3 regions of the Vibrio sp. R15-SG3-ISO1A genome follow, and region 1 is predicted to be linked to each of the others. Evidence: predicted binding sites of a transcription regulator. Region 1 holds the regulator's gene; each other region holds the start of a gene.
What was found. The regulator PurR, encoded in region 1, represses purine synthesis genes. The targets are predictions, from matches to a motif close to TNANGNAAACGTTTNCNTNA.
Positions count from the first base shown of each region.

Region 2: a site for PurR is predicted at 2,962-2,981, ahead of AC6R0L_RS06280 (phosphoribosylaminoimidazolesuccinocarboxamide synthase). Genes of this name have one in related genera too.
Region 3: a site for PurR is predicted at 2,619-2,638, ahead of purL (phosphoribosylformylglycinamidine synthase). Genes of this name have one in related genera too.

Region 1 covers NZ_JCBDGH010000066.1:42,177-46,782, reverse strand. The annotation lists gene AC6R0L_RS10485 (TVP38/TMEM64 family protein) at 1-349, opposite strand, end outside; gene AC6R0L_RS10480 (TfoX/Sxy family DNA transformation protein) at 556-1,149, opposite strand; cyclic di-GMP riboswitch class I at 1,354-1,462, opposite strand; gene purR (HTH-type transcriptional repressor PurR) at 1,638-2,642, opposite strand; gene torD (molecular chaperone TorD) at 2,881-3,588, opposite strand; gene torR (two-component system response regulator TorR) at 3,827-4,534, shown strand.
Region 2 covers NZ_JCBDGH010000040.1:9,096-13,701, forward strand. The annotation lists gene AC6R0L_RS06275 (methyl-accepting chemotaxis protein) at 1-1,665, shown strand, start outside; gene AC6R0L_RS06280 (phosphoribosylaminoimidazolesuccinocarboxamide synthase) at 1,762-2,865, opposite strand; gene AC6R0L_RS06285 (SulA-like leucine-rich domain-containing protein) at 3,083-3,478, opposite strand; gene AC6R0L_RS06290 (glycerophosphodiester phosphodiesterase) at 3,736-4,437, opposite strand.
Region 3 covers NZ_JCBDGH010000057.1:63,152-67,757, reverse strand. The annotation lists gene purL (phosphoribosylformylglycinamidine synthase) at 1-2,477, opposite strand, end outside; gene mltF (membrane-bound lytic murein transglycosylase MltF) at 2,849-4,390, shown strand.

The DNA.
Region 1 (4,606 bases):
CGCCAAACTTGCTTTGTACCCACTCTTTGAGTAGAAAGCGGCTACTTAAAAACGCCAAGGTGGCACCTATAGTACTGGCAAAAGAGACGAGCAATAAACTGGTCCAAAAGCCAAACAGAGCAGCGCCAAGCAAGGTGACGACGGCCGCTCCAGGGATCGAGAAGGCGGTGATAGCGACATAGGCGAAGAAGTAACTGAGCGCGGCGAGGGCAAAGTGGGCGTCAATGATTTCAGCCAGCGCTTGCTGCTGCGCTTTGGCGTTATCAAGTGTCAGGTATTGACCAAAGTTTGCGCCTAAAAACACAATCAGAGCGAGCAAACCAATACCTAAAAGCAGTTTCTTGTTCATATGGATCCCTTTGAAAACATCATCATTGATCATTGTTAGATATGAACCAAAAAGCCAGTAAAAAATTTCGCCCTAAAGGGAAGAATACGTTGAATTCTATGACGAAGGAATGGAAACGCTAGAAAAGCATCGGCTAAAAACGTCTCAAGCCAGCGGTGTTGGGCTGGCTTGAGACGGGGATTGGAATTACTGAACGCTATCGCTGACTAGCTTTGCAGCTGATTCAGGAGCTCGTCGCGTCTTGCTTGAGGGACCACAGACCAGTGCGTGCCTTTAATTGCCCCCTCAAGTGCCCACAGCAGGTCGATACTGACATCGGTAGAGTGCGTGGAACGAATCGCTTTATACGCTTCCACTGCGCCCGTCTGCTCCAAACGGGAGACACTGTCGATACCCGCTTTCTTGAGCATTCGCTCGGTCGCTAGACGCAAGTTCGGCAGATCTTTCAGGCGCGTTGGTTTGGCGTTGGTTTGACGCTGCTTGTCTTTGTTGGCCGCCTCTAGGGCAGTGTTTGCCATCGCAATAGTCTGAGTGACATCCTGATCCCAGTCATGACCGAGGGCGTAGTATTTGGTGACCACAGGGAAACCACGCTTTTTATACACGTATGGCTCGAGTCCCTGAGCATTAAACTGTTGGGCCAACGAGTCGTCGGCGCGTATGTGAAGTTTGTCATTTACCACGAGGGCAAACATGGTGTCATCAGCGAAGATTCCGAATCCACCAAACATTGAGCGAGACTTGATCTTGCCCAATGGTTCAAACAATCGCATTGAGTCTTTTAAAATTGGTTTATCCATGCTGTTATTCTCGGTGTATTACAATACGCCACCAAATTCAGGTCCGAGAGATTAGCAAAAATATGCAGGTTTTGTGTCAGTAGGGTGTCATTCTGGCTCATAAAAGAATAATCCTACTCACGGTGTGAGCGCATAATGCGCGCGCAACGTTTAACTCATTGTATTCTTTGCTTTTGATAAAGAATTACGAAGTGCACATTTGCCATCGGCAACCCCGCTACCAAGCAGTCATCAACGTTGAAATCGTTGAGTGGCTACAACAGGCCGGAAGCTTTGCGTCCCATCCTTTCGAAATGGTTTGCCCTGTTCGTGGCATTCGTCGAACATAATAAGCATAAATAATTTATGGGCTAAACATCACGTTTTGATGGGTTAAATGTGATCTTGGTTCATAAAATAGACGGGTGTTAACGAGAGAATAAAGCCCAGCGGATGAGAAGTATTCTCGCTAGGCTAGTCGATGTGATGTGCTGAACTTGTTCGTTGGTCTATTTCACCGTCGCCACGGTATCGCGCTCGACGATTTCTGGGTGCATTTCAAAAATACGTTTTTCATGCTCTTTGTCTTTAATACGTTCGAGCAAAATCTCAAATGCGTTTTTACCCACACGGCGCTTCGGCTGGTGAACCGTCGTTAGCGGTGGTGAAAAGTACTCGGCTAGCTCAATGTTGTCATAACCAATGACCGACATGTCTTCTGGAATACGAATGCCTTTTTGCTGTAAACGGCTCATCAAACCGAGCGCCATCGTATCGTTGAAACAGAATACTGCGGTTGGCTTTTCGTCCATGGCGACGATTTTGTCCGCGGCAAGCACGGCGGTATCGCACTCAAAGTTACCTTCTAAGATCCAATCTTCGTTGACGCTCAAACCCGACTCGTTCATTGCGCGCTTAAAGCCTTGGATGCGCTCTTGGCAGGCCGCTTTTTCAAAATGCCCACTCAAGCAAGCAATGCGCTTGTGGCCGTGATCAATCAGGTATTTTGTTGCGAGGTAGCCGCCTTCTTCCGAGTTGTCGATGATTTTATCGGCTTGTGAGCTTTCCGGGCCCCAATCCATCACCACCTTAGGGATGTCTTTATGACGGTCAAGCATTTCGCTCAACTCTTCGGTCAAATCTGAACACATCACTAAGATGCCATCGACGCGCTTTTCCGCCAGCATGCGAATGTAGTCACGTTGTTTCTCGTAGATGCCGCCAGTGTTACACAAGATCAAGGTGTAGCCTTGACGGTAGCAGTAGCTCTCAACCCCGTCGATCACTTCCGAGAAGAAAAGGTTGGTCGATTGAGTAACCAGCATGCCTATTGTGCGTGTCGAGTTACATTTCAGGCTGCGTGCAACGGCACTTGGGGCATAGTTCAACTCTTGAACCGCTTCCATCACTTTTTCTTGCGTGGCTTCAGCGACAAAGCGTGTTTTGTTGATCACATGGGATACAGTGGTGGTCGAGACACCCGCTAAGCGAGCGACGTCTTTAATCGTGGCCATATGGTTTTGTCCTGTCGATGACTGCCTACTATTCTATGAAAAGTTAAGTCTATAAAAGTAAAGTCTATACAAAGTTTAGAGTATGTAGACAGAAAGTATCAGAAACACAAAAACCGCCCTCAAAAAGCGGTTTGTATTTATTAGTTTTATCGTTTGCGGACCGGATTGTAGTCCGCAACGTCGATTTGGGCAAATAAAAAACCCGCCTTTGGGATCTCGCCACACCTTTTGTATGGGCTTAATCGCTATCGCCTTGCAGGTAGGCTTTATCCAATTGAATGAACGCGCACAATAGCGACGACAGCGCCGCATAGAAGCCGAATGTGTCGAGGCGCTGGCAGCGCTCGGCAAACCTCTCAATCCAAGGGAGTAGATGCTGCTCAATAAAATCGGCTTGCTCTTGGTAGGCGAGATGCGTGTCGCCTGCCATCTGCTCTGCTGCATGAGCGCCGCGCACAATCAGGTTACCCAAAAAATCCAGCTCTATGGCGAGATGATCAGAAGGCTCATTGAGCCCTGAATGCACAGCGACCCCGTGTTGTTGAAGTAAAGCGTCCATCTGTTTGGCAGGCTCACCATTGAGCAGTCCGGATTCATCTAAGTAGACAGAGGCGTAAGGCAGCGCGCTGTCTCGGTCGGATTTTAAAAACAGGTCGCAATAGTCGGCTGATAGTTCCAACTGAGCATCTGGCCTGTCTTGCAATCGGTTCAATGCATCGATGAGCCTGTCTGCGGCGACGTTAAGCTCAGGGGTTTGTGCAAGTCCCGTCAGAAAGGTACGTGTGTCCACCGAATGATATTGGGCCAGCTCTTGCTCTGAGAGCTCTTTGGCAAACACGCTCGAAAACCACCAGTAGAGCTCAGCGCGTTGCTCATCAAAGGCGCGCTGCTCTTTCGCGGCGGGAGATAAAGGGTCGGAAATCTGGGCGTTAGGTGTCTCTGGCATGATGGGCTCTCAACTGAATCAGATGCCGTTAAGTCTAACGGATAAAAATGAACAGCGGTCAACCTGATTATGAGAAGAAATGGTCAAATATGGCAATTTGTGAACAGGGCGGCAAAGCTTGCTTTGCATCAATGAATCGCCAACTTTTCGCTTCACAAAGAGGACAAAGATGGAGTTGTGACTAATTATGAATAGAATAAAGCCATTGAATCAGTGTGTGAATAAGTGAGTAGAGCCGATGAGCTACCACATTTTGGTTGTTGAAGATGATGAAGTGACTCGCCGTAAATTGGCGGGCTACTTTCAAACCGAAGGGTATCAGGTGAGCCAAGCTGAGAATGGCGCGCAGATGCGCGATGTACTCAGCAGCAGTCGGGTCGATTTGGTGATGCTGGATATTAATCTGCCCAGCGAAGATGGCTTGATGCTGACGCGTGAACTACGCAGTCAATCGGACATCGGTATTATCTTGGTGACCGGGCGTACCGACAGCATTGATAAGATTGTTGGTTTAGAAATGGGCGCGGACGATTATGTCACCAAGCCATTTGAGCTTAGGGAACTGCTCGTCAGAGTCAAGAACCTCTTGTGGCGCATCGCACTGGCTGCGCGAGCGCAAAACGCGGGCAGCGATCAGCAAGAGGGCGTGGTGCGCTTTGCTGAATGGACGTTCGATATTCAGCGCCGCGCTTTGAGCCGAGGGGAGGAGCCAGTCAAACTGACTAAAGCAGAGTATGAGCTTTTGGTGGCGCTCTCCTCTCACCCTAACCAAGTGCTCAGTCGGGAACGCATTCTTAATATGATCAGTCATCGTGTGGACGCACCCAATGACCGCACCATCGATGTCCTGATTCGGCGCATGAGAGCGAAGATGGAAGTGGATCCAAAAAATCCGCAGATATTCGTCACCGTGCACGGCGAAGGCTACATGTTCGCCGGAGATTAACGGTTTTCGGCAATGAACGAACGCAGATTGATGCCAAAGAAACGAAAAATCCAGGCATGCAGCCTGGATTTT
Region 2 (4,606 bases), on a different contig from region 1:
GGCGAAGAGAATGTTGTGCCTTATCTGCAACAAGCACGCAATGCTGGTGGCTTCGACGACATTTTCTACGGCACACCGAAGGGAGAGATGTTCCGTTCTCACCCTGAGCGCAATCGTGCCGACTACGATCCGCGAGTCAGACCTTGGTATATCGATGCCAAGAATGCAGGACGCCAGATGATCACCACGGCTTACCAAGATGCAATCACTAATGCGCTGCTTGTGACGATCGCTCAGCCGATTACGCAGGGTACGCAGCTACTCGGCGTGGTTGGCGCCGATGTGCTGATTGATCAGCTGATTAACGACGTCATCAACCTTAATGTAGGCAAAAATGCGCACGCGATGTTGATTGATACACAAGATGGTAATTTCCTCGCTCATCCTGATAAAACCTTGCTGCTCAAACCGGTCAGTCAGTTGTTCGACCGATTATCTTTGCAAGACATCAAACAAGCAGCAGACGAGGGATCGATACATCGATTACATCAAGGCAATCAAGAGAAGCTGTACTATTTCAAATCCGTTGCCCACACTCCTTGGATTTTTGCTATTGAAATGGATGTGACGACTGAAGAAGCGGCGCTCAATCAGTTGATGATCAAGCTGGTGGTGACGTCACTGGTGATCACGGCAGTGGTCATCGTACTGGTCTCTTGGTTGGTGAGCTTCCTATTCCGCGACTTAGTGCGCGTGTCGACCGCGTTGGAAGCCATTGCGTCAGGCGAAGGGGATTTAACTCAGCGTCTAGAGCCAAGAAGTGACGATGAAGTGGGTCAACTGGCGGCAAACTTTAATACGTTTGTCGGCAATATGCATGCGATGGTATCGAAGCTGAGCCTTGTGTCTGCCTCATTGTCTGAGCAATCGAAAAGCACAGCACGAAATGCCGCGCAGCGCAGTGAACGAATTCGTTTACAGCAAGATGAGATCAACATGGTCGCCACTGCCATCAACGAGATGGCGGCCGCGACGCAAGAAATTGCCGGCAACGCGGACCACACAGCGCAGAACTCAACCCAAGCGGTGTCAGCCTGTATGCAAGGCGGTAAACAAGTGGTGCAAACGCAAAGCTCGATTCAGAACCTGGCTAATGAAGTTAAAGTGGCGACAAAGGTCATTCAAGAGCTAGAAGTTCATGGTAACAGCATCAATACCATTCTTTCGACGATTCAAGACATCGCAGAGCAGACAAATTTGCTCGCCTTGAATGCGGCCATTGAAGCCGCTCGCGCTGGTGAGCAGGGGCGTGGGTTCGCAGTCGTTGCCGATGAAGTGCGCGTGCTTAGCCAACGCACACACTCATCGACCAAAGAGATCCAACACATGATTGAGACGCTGCAAGGCACCACGCTAAAAGCGGTGGGCATCATGCGTGATAGTGGACAATTAGCGGGGACCAGTGTTGAAGACGCGGATTTGGCGGCACAAAGCCTCACTGATATTCAACATGCGGTCGAGCGTATTAGCGATATGGCGACTCAGATCGCCTCAGCGGCAGAAGAGCAAGCGTCGGTGACGTCGGAAATTACGCGTAATACGGTTGGTATTCGTGATGTCTCCAATGAATTAGCCGATGAAGCGCATGACGCTGCGGCTCAAGCGAGACAGCTTTCCGAGCTCTCACTTGAGCTAGAGCATGAGATAAAGCGCTTTAAACTCTAAGCGATGAGATGAAAAGCCACTAAGTAGAGATATCATTGTTAAGATAAAACAACGCCCAGCTAAGCTGGGCGTTGTCGTTTCAGTCGAACAGGTCACTTAGTCAATGAGACCGTAGTCTGCGGCAAGAATATCGATGATCTCTTGCTTAGGATTATCGCTGAGCGTAATCGCTTTTCCCGTGATCTTTTCTGCGATACCTGTGTAGGTCTTTGAGATGTCCATCAACGCAGAGAGAGGAAGGGCATTGTCACGAGCTAGGGCTTCACGCTCAGGCATGCGATCTTTATTGAGCAAGATGTCTGGGTCAGGGAAGTGGTTTAGCAAGAACTGGCGGAACCCTTCTTTTGAGTTCTCGACAATATTGCCGGCTTGGTATTGTGCTTCATCCCAAATACGTGAAGAGTCCGGTGTCCCCACTTCATCCATGTAAATGAGTTTTTCCTGACCCGCCGCGTCGGTGACGTAACCAAACTCAAATTTGGTATCAACAAAGATTTGACCGACTTTCGCTAGCGCAGAGCTAATGACGCCAAAGCCTTCACTGAGTAGCTTCTCATAAAGCGCGATATCGCTTTGTTTTGAGAAGTTAAACGCGGCAAAGTTCTCCTCAATGTTACGGCGACTGATGTTGACGTCGTCCGCTTCTGCTACACCTGGAATGCCACGCAGAATGCCTTTAGTGGATGGCGTCATAAGTAGCTCTGGAAGCGCTTTGTCTTTCTCTAAGCCCTCAGGTAGTGTGATACCACAAAACTCGCGCTCACCTTTTTCGTAAGCACGCCACATTGAACCGGTGATGTATTGGCGGCAGATGGCTTCGATCATGATGGGCTTGGCTTTTTGCACGATCCAAACCAATGGGTGAGGAATGTCGAGAATGTGGCTGTCTGCGAGCCCATTGTCTTTAAACAGTTGGAACCAGTGGTTTGAGATGGCGTTTAACGCCGCCCCTTTACCTGGCACGCCTTTTAGATTCCCTTCACCGTGCCAAATGCAGTCAAACGCGGAGATACGGTCACTGATCACCATAATTGCCAGTGGTGCGTCAGGCGACACGTCGTAGCCTTTTTCTTCGATAAGGCGTCGGCTATCGGCTTCGGTTAGCCAATACACAGAGCGGACTTTACCACTGTGAACAGGTTTATCAGTGCGGATGGGAAGATCGTCATTAACGGCGAGAACTTGTTCTGCGAGACTCATTTAGACATTCCTATAATTTGTCAAAAATGGTTGATAAGCCATGAAGGCTATTCATTTGCAGAGCATGATACCAGAACTTTTTCTCGGTTCCAGATAAAAAGCAAACGTTTGCTTGTTTTTAAGTTGAATGGGTTAGACCTTGGTTTCAAATCAAGAAACCGCGAAAAGAAACGCCTCTTATCACAACGATAAGAGGCGAAGGCAGTGAGGTTTCGATTTAGTGGTAGTGATGCATAGACGCATCAACAAAAAAGACTTCACAGTGGTGCTGCTTGGCCAGTTCTTTCAATAGTCGCTGTTCGATAAGAGAGAGCTCACTGGAGGCAACCACCGCACTGGCATTACCTGATTGAATCGCTTTGGTCACAATATCGACTTCCGACTGAGTTTGCGATGGCTTCATGTGGATGATTTGATTGCAACGCACTTGATGAGAGGACAGTTGGGCAAAATCTGGACGTGGGCATTGACCTGTAAATAGAATCCACTGTTTCTGCTGTGACAGATCAGCCAGTCGTTCAAGGCTGGTGTCATCCAAAGATAGAGGCTGGGTAGGCTGAGCCAACACATTAAACTTTGAGTAGCCGTGACGAGGTGTTTGAACTGAAATCATAATACTGTCCTTTCATACATGCTGTATGTGTATACAGTAGTTTTGTTGTGGTGAAGACGCAAGCATTTTTTGCACGCAGAATGAGCGAGTTAGGTAGGTTGATAAAAGAAGTTTGTTTTCTAACTATCTGATAAATAGTTAAATTATATTGGTTTGATAGGTTGAAAGAGAGCTTTGAAAAGGTGCAGAAAATGTGATGGGTGACGCACTCTACTCAGCAGGAGGCCAAGTAGAGGCGAACAGGGTGAGAGGAGGTGCTAGAGAAAACGTTCTGGATAGTCGCTAAAAATACCATCCAATTGAGAAAGGTGTTTGAGTCGTTTCGGATTATTGATGGTGTAACACCACACTTCATACCCGGCATCTTGTAGCTTTGAAACGGTAGACTTGGTCGCCCATGTCGCGCCGATATTGCAGCCTGTCGCCTCCACCTCTTTGAGCAGTCGCCAATCCTTTCGCTTCAATCGCTCGGTAAGTAAAGCGCGTCGACACTGAGGAATTTGCTTCGCTAACTCGCGCATCACGTCATGGCTAAAACTCGACAAAATAATGCGCTCTAGCGGTATTGAGGTCGCATTGAGCGTAGAGGCCAATAGCGCGCATACCGATTGGGCGTCGTGGGTATCAACTTTCACTTCAATATTCAGCTTGATGTCGCTGGGTTCAATAAGTGTCAGTAGCTCTTCAAGGGTTAACAGGGTTTGTGGTGTCACTTGACCTTCATGGCGTGCCGCAAAGTTGAGTTGTTTGAGCGCACTGAGTGTCAAGGTGTCGACTCTGCCTGTACCATTCGAGCAACGGTCAACAGTATGGTCGTGACACACGACGAGATGCCCGTCTTTGCAAGGCTGCACATCGACTTCAACCCAAGTAAGGCCAAGATCTATCGCCGCTTGAATGCTGGCGGTGGTGTTTTCTGGATAGTGTCCTGCCACGCCGCGGTGGCCAATAATGAGCATATCTGATTCTCAACGGAGTGATTTGGACTGAGAATACGCGTCATTGAGTGGATGTGGTAGTCATTTTGCTCTCTAAGTTGTGCTCGCTCTTTCAACAGATTGCGATTAACTCTACTGGTTTTTATGTCATAAACGATATTTTTATCTGACATTTAATTTGAAGATAAAA
Region 3 (4,606 bases), on a different contig from region 1:
GTCTCGCCTTTGTCAGTATGTAGCTGAGGCGTTACTGTCTTACGAACATCTTCAACACGACCAAATGCGGTGATCACCAATGAAAGTGGTGAGGTCACCTCTTTGCTTTCACCATTATCTTCCCATTTAGTCTTCATCGACATGGAATCTTTACCCACCGGGATAGTAAGACCTAGCGCTGGACATAGCTCTTCACCGACGGCTTTCACTGCTTCGTAAAGACCGGCATCTTCGCCTGGATGACCTGCTGGAGACATCCAGTTCGCTGACAGTTTGATGCGCTTGATATCACCGATATCTGTCGCTGCAATGTTTGTTAGAGACTCACCTACTGCTAGACGTGCTGATGCACCAAAGTCTAGAAGAGCCACTGGTGTGCGCTCACCCATAGACATCGCTTCACCGTGGTAAGAGTCGTAGCTTGCTGCGGTTACCGCGCAGTTTGCCACTGGAACCTGCCAAGGACCAACCATCTGGTCACGCGCAACAAGACCGGTTACCGAGCGGTCACCAATAGTGATCAGGAAGGTTTTCTCTGCCACTGTTGGTAGGCGTAGAACGCGATCAACCGCTTCGTTAATTTCGATGCCATCGCGATCAATCGCTGGGCTATCGACTTTAAGTGTTTTCGCATCACGGTGCATCTTCGGCGTTTTACCCAACAAGATGTCCATTGGCATATCGATTGGCGTGTTGTCGAAGTGAGAATCTTCTAGCGTTAGGTGACGCTCTTCAGTTGCGACACCGACCACCGCGTAAGGCGCACGTTCACGCTTACAGATCGCATCAAATACGTCCATGTTCTCTGGTGCTACTGCCATAACGTAACGCTCTTGAGACTCGTTACACCAGATCTCAAGTGGGCTCATGCTTAGCTCGTCATTTGGTACGTCGCGTAGCTGGAATAAACCACCACGTTCGCCATCATCACACAGCTCTGGTAGTGCATTTGAGATACCGCCTGCGCCCACATCGTGGATAAACGCGATTGGGTTGCTCTCACCAAGCTGCCAACAACGGTCGATCACTTCCTGACAGCGGCGTTCCATCTCTGGGTTTTCACGCTGTACAGAAGCAAAGTCAAGATCTTCCGCAGACTGACCTGACGCCATTGAAGAGGCCGCACCACCGCCAAGACCAATGTTCATCGCAGGACCACCCAGTACGATGAGTTTTGCACCCACAGGGATCTCTTTCTTCTGAACGTGCTCGTCACGGATATTACCCATACCACCAGCAATCATGATTGGCTTGTGGTAACCACGGATCTCTTCACCCGCGTGAGAGGTCACTTTCTCTTCGTAAGTACGGAAGTAACCCAGTAGATTTGGACGACCAAATTCGTTGTTGAATGCCGCACCACCAAGAGGGCCTTCTAGCATGATATCAAGGGCGTTGACGATACGACCTGGCTTACCAAAATCGGTTTCCCATGGCTGTTCAAAACCTGGAATACGTAGGTTAGAGGTAGTAAAACCAACCAGACCGGCTTTAGGCTTGCCGCCAATACCCGTTGCACCTTCGTCACGAATCTCACCACCAGAACCGGTAGACGCACCTGGCCAAGGCGAGATAGCGGTTGGGTGGTTGTGCGTCTCAACCTTCATTAGGATGTGAGCATCTTCGTGGTGGTAGGTGTATTGACGAGTGTCAGGATCTGGGAAGAAACGACCTACTTTTGAACCCGTCATGACTGCTGCGTTATCTTTGTAAGCAGACAAAACGTGATCAGGTGTCGTTTCAAAGGTGTTCTTGATCATCTTAAACAGCGACTTTTCTTGATCAACACCGTCGATCGTCCAGTCTGCGTTAAAGATTTTATGACGACAGTGCTCTGAGTTTGCTTGAGCAAACATCATCAGTTCGATGTCGTTCGGGTTGCGACCCAGTTTAGTAAAGTTTTCTACTAGGTAATCAATTTCATCTTCCGCCAGTGCCAAGCCCAAGGAAACGTTTGCTTCTTCAAGCGCAAGACGACCGCCCGCAAGAATATCAACGTGAGCAACAGGCTTAGGTTCAGCAACGCTAAACAGTGCAGAGGCAGCATCAAGCTGAGTAAATACGGATTCCATCATGCGGTCATGGATAAGTGCTTTCACCGCATCCACTTGTGCGTCGTTTAACGCGACCGATGATTCAATGTAGTATGCCGTACCACGCTCTAAACGCTTAACACTTGAAAGGCCGCAGTTATGCGCAATGTCGGTGGATTTAGAAGACCAAGGAGAGATGGTGCCCGGACGAGGAGTCACAAGCAACAAAAGACCTTCAGGTGCGTGCTCTTCGATCGTTGGGCCGTAGGTCAACAACTTTTCTAGCTTTGCTAGTTCAGCGTCAGACAGATCTGCGGTAAGGTCAGCAAAGTGCATAAACTCAGCGTAAATACCTGTCACAGGCAGGTCTTGTTCACGACAAAGTTCTACTAGTTTGTTAACACGAAACTCAGAAAGAGCTGGGGAGCCACGCAAAATTCTCATGTGCTTAGGTCTCTTATGCAATTGATTAAGATGATATTGGAATAAATTCAATACGTTATAAAAAACAGTTCAAACCTATGCCAATCGCACCTCTGCGTTTGCGAGCGCATTATATAGCAATTGGTTTTGTGATGTAACACCAAACGCAACCGTTTGCGTCATTTTTTTCATCGGCGTACCGCCAGCACAATCGCCGCAAAGCCTTTCTTTCCTGTCCCGTCCACAAGCTCACCCTGTACGGAAGAGCATGAGCCATCATGGCCTGTGAACATGATGTTTTTTTGAACTCTTCGGCTTCGCCGTCGATAGTTTCTTGCCTTGTGATGACACTTTGATATAAATGCCCTACTGGAAGTATGAGACTCTCTTTAATGAACAAGTATGACTTTAGCCCGCTGAAAGCCTTGTGCGCGCTGCTTTTTTCTGCGCTTTTTTTGACGGGATGCCAAATTGAATCTAAGCCGAAAAGCGAATTAGACCAAATTCGCGAACGTGGAGTGCTTCGCGTTGGCACCCTCAATAACCAGCTCTCCTATTATATTGGTCCTGATGGCCCGGCAGGCCTTGATTACGAAATCGCCCGTGAATTTGCCAACGAGCTTGGTGTGCAATTGGAGATGAAACCTGCCTATCGCATTTCGAGCCTCTACCCAGCGCTGGAAAAGGGTGAGATCGATATTATCGCGGCGGGCCTCAGTCAATCACCTGAGCGCATGAGCCGTTTTCGCCCTGCCCCCGCCTATTATTACGTCAGTCAACAACTGGTGTATCGCAAAGGGCAGTGGCGACCACGAAATCTAGAGCAGTTGATTGAGCGACAGGCCGAGCTCATTGAAGAGAACGACGGCAAGCCCGTTTTAAGTATTGTCAGTGACTCTCACTTCAATAAGACGTTAGGAGAGATTCAAATCGACTACCCGGAGTTTACCTATAAGGTCGACGCCAATGTCGATGTCAATGACCTGCTCAAGCAGGTCTCTGATGGTGAACTGCTATTTACCGTCGCAGACTCGGTCGAGATCTCGCTATCACAGCGGATTTATCCCGATGTGGCACTGGCGTTTGAGCTGACCGAAGATCAGCCCATCTCCTGGTTCTTACGACGCAGCCAAGACGAAAGCCTCTACGCCTTGCTGATCGAGTTCTTTGGTCATCTACAACAATCCGGGCATCTCGCCTCACTGGAAGAGAAATACATCGGCCATATCGACAGCTTTGATTACGTCGATACCCGCGCCTTTATCCGCGCGTTGGATTCCACGCTACCGACGTGGTCGCCACTGTTTAAGAAATACTCCGATGAGTTTGATTGGCGATTGGTCGCAGCACTGGCTTATCAAGAATCACACTGGAACCCTCGCGCCAAATCACCAACCGGGGTTCGTGGCATGATGATGCTGACGCTGCCGACAGCCAAAAGTGTGGGCGTGACCAACCGACTCGATCCAGAGCAATCGGTAAGAGGTGGCGTTGAGTATTTGCGGCGCATGGTGGCGCGCATTCCAGACACCATCGAAAGCCACGAGAAAATTTGGTTTGCGTTGGCGTCGTACAATGTCGGCTATGGTCATGTAATGGACGCCCGCCGCCTGACGAAAAAACAAGGCGGCAACCCCGATGCTTGGTCAGATGTCAAAGACAGACTGCCCCTGCTTCGCCTTAAGAAGTACTACAGTACCACTCGCTATGGCTACGCCCGGGGTGATGAAGCACGCAACTATGTGGAGAATATTCGTCGCTACTATCAGAGCATTATTGGTCACGTTGAACAGAAGGAGTCCAGCATTGAGGACTTGACCGTTGACGATCTGGTGGTGATCGAACTGCCAGACGAAGAAGAGCCGGAAGGCGAGGCCGTCATCGAACAAGAAATCGAAAGCGCCTCTTCCGCTGACAGCCATCTCGATCAATAATAAGCCGAGCACAGAGCTTAGCGTCGCGAACTCTCGCGCGCTAAGCCCATTTCTATCCTGTGCCTAATCACTCACGTAACATTCTTAAAACGGTAACATTGGACGGTTATAAGAATCGACACCTAGGACAAAGTTTCCTTAGGTGACACATGAGTGTCTGTCGTTAACATTAGCTAGGAGGTTGTTTTATGCGTCGACGTAAACTGCAGTCAAAAC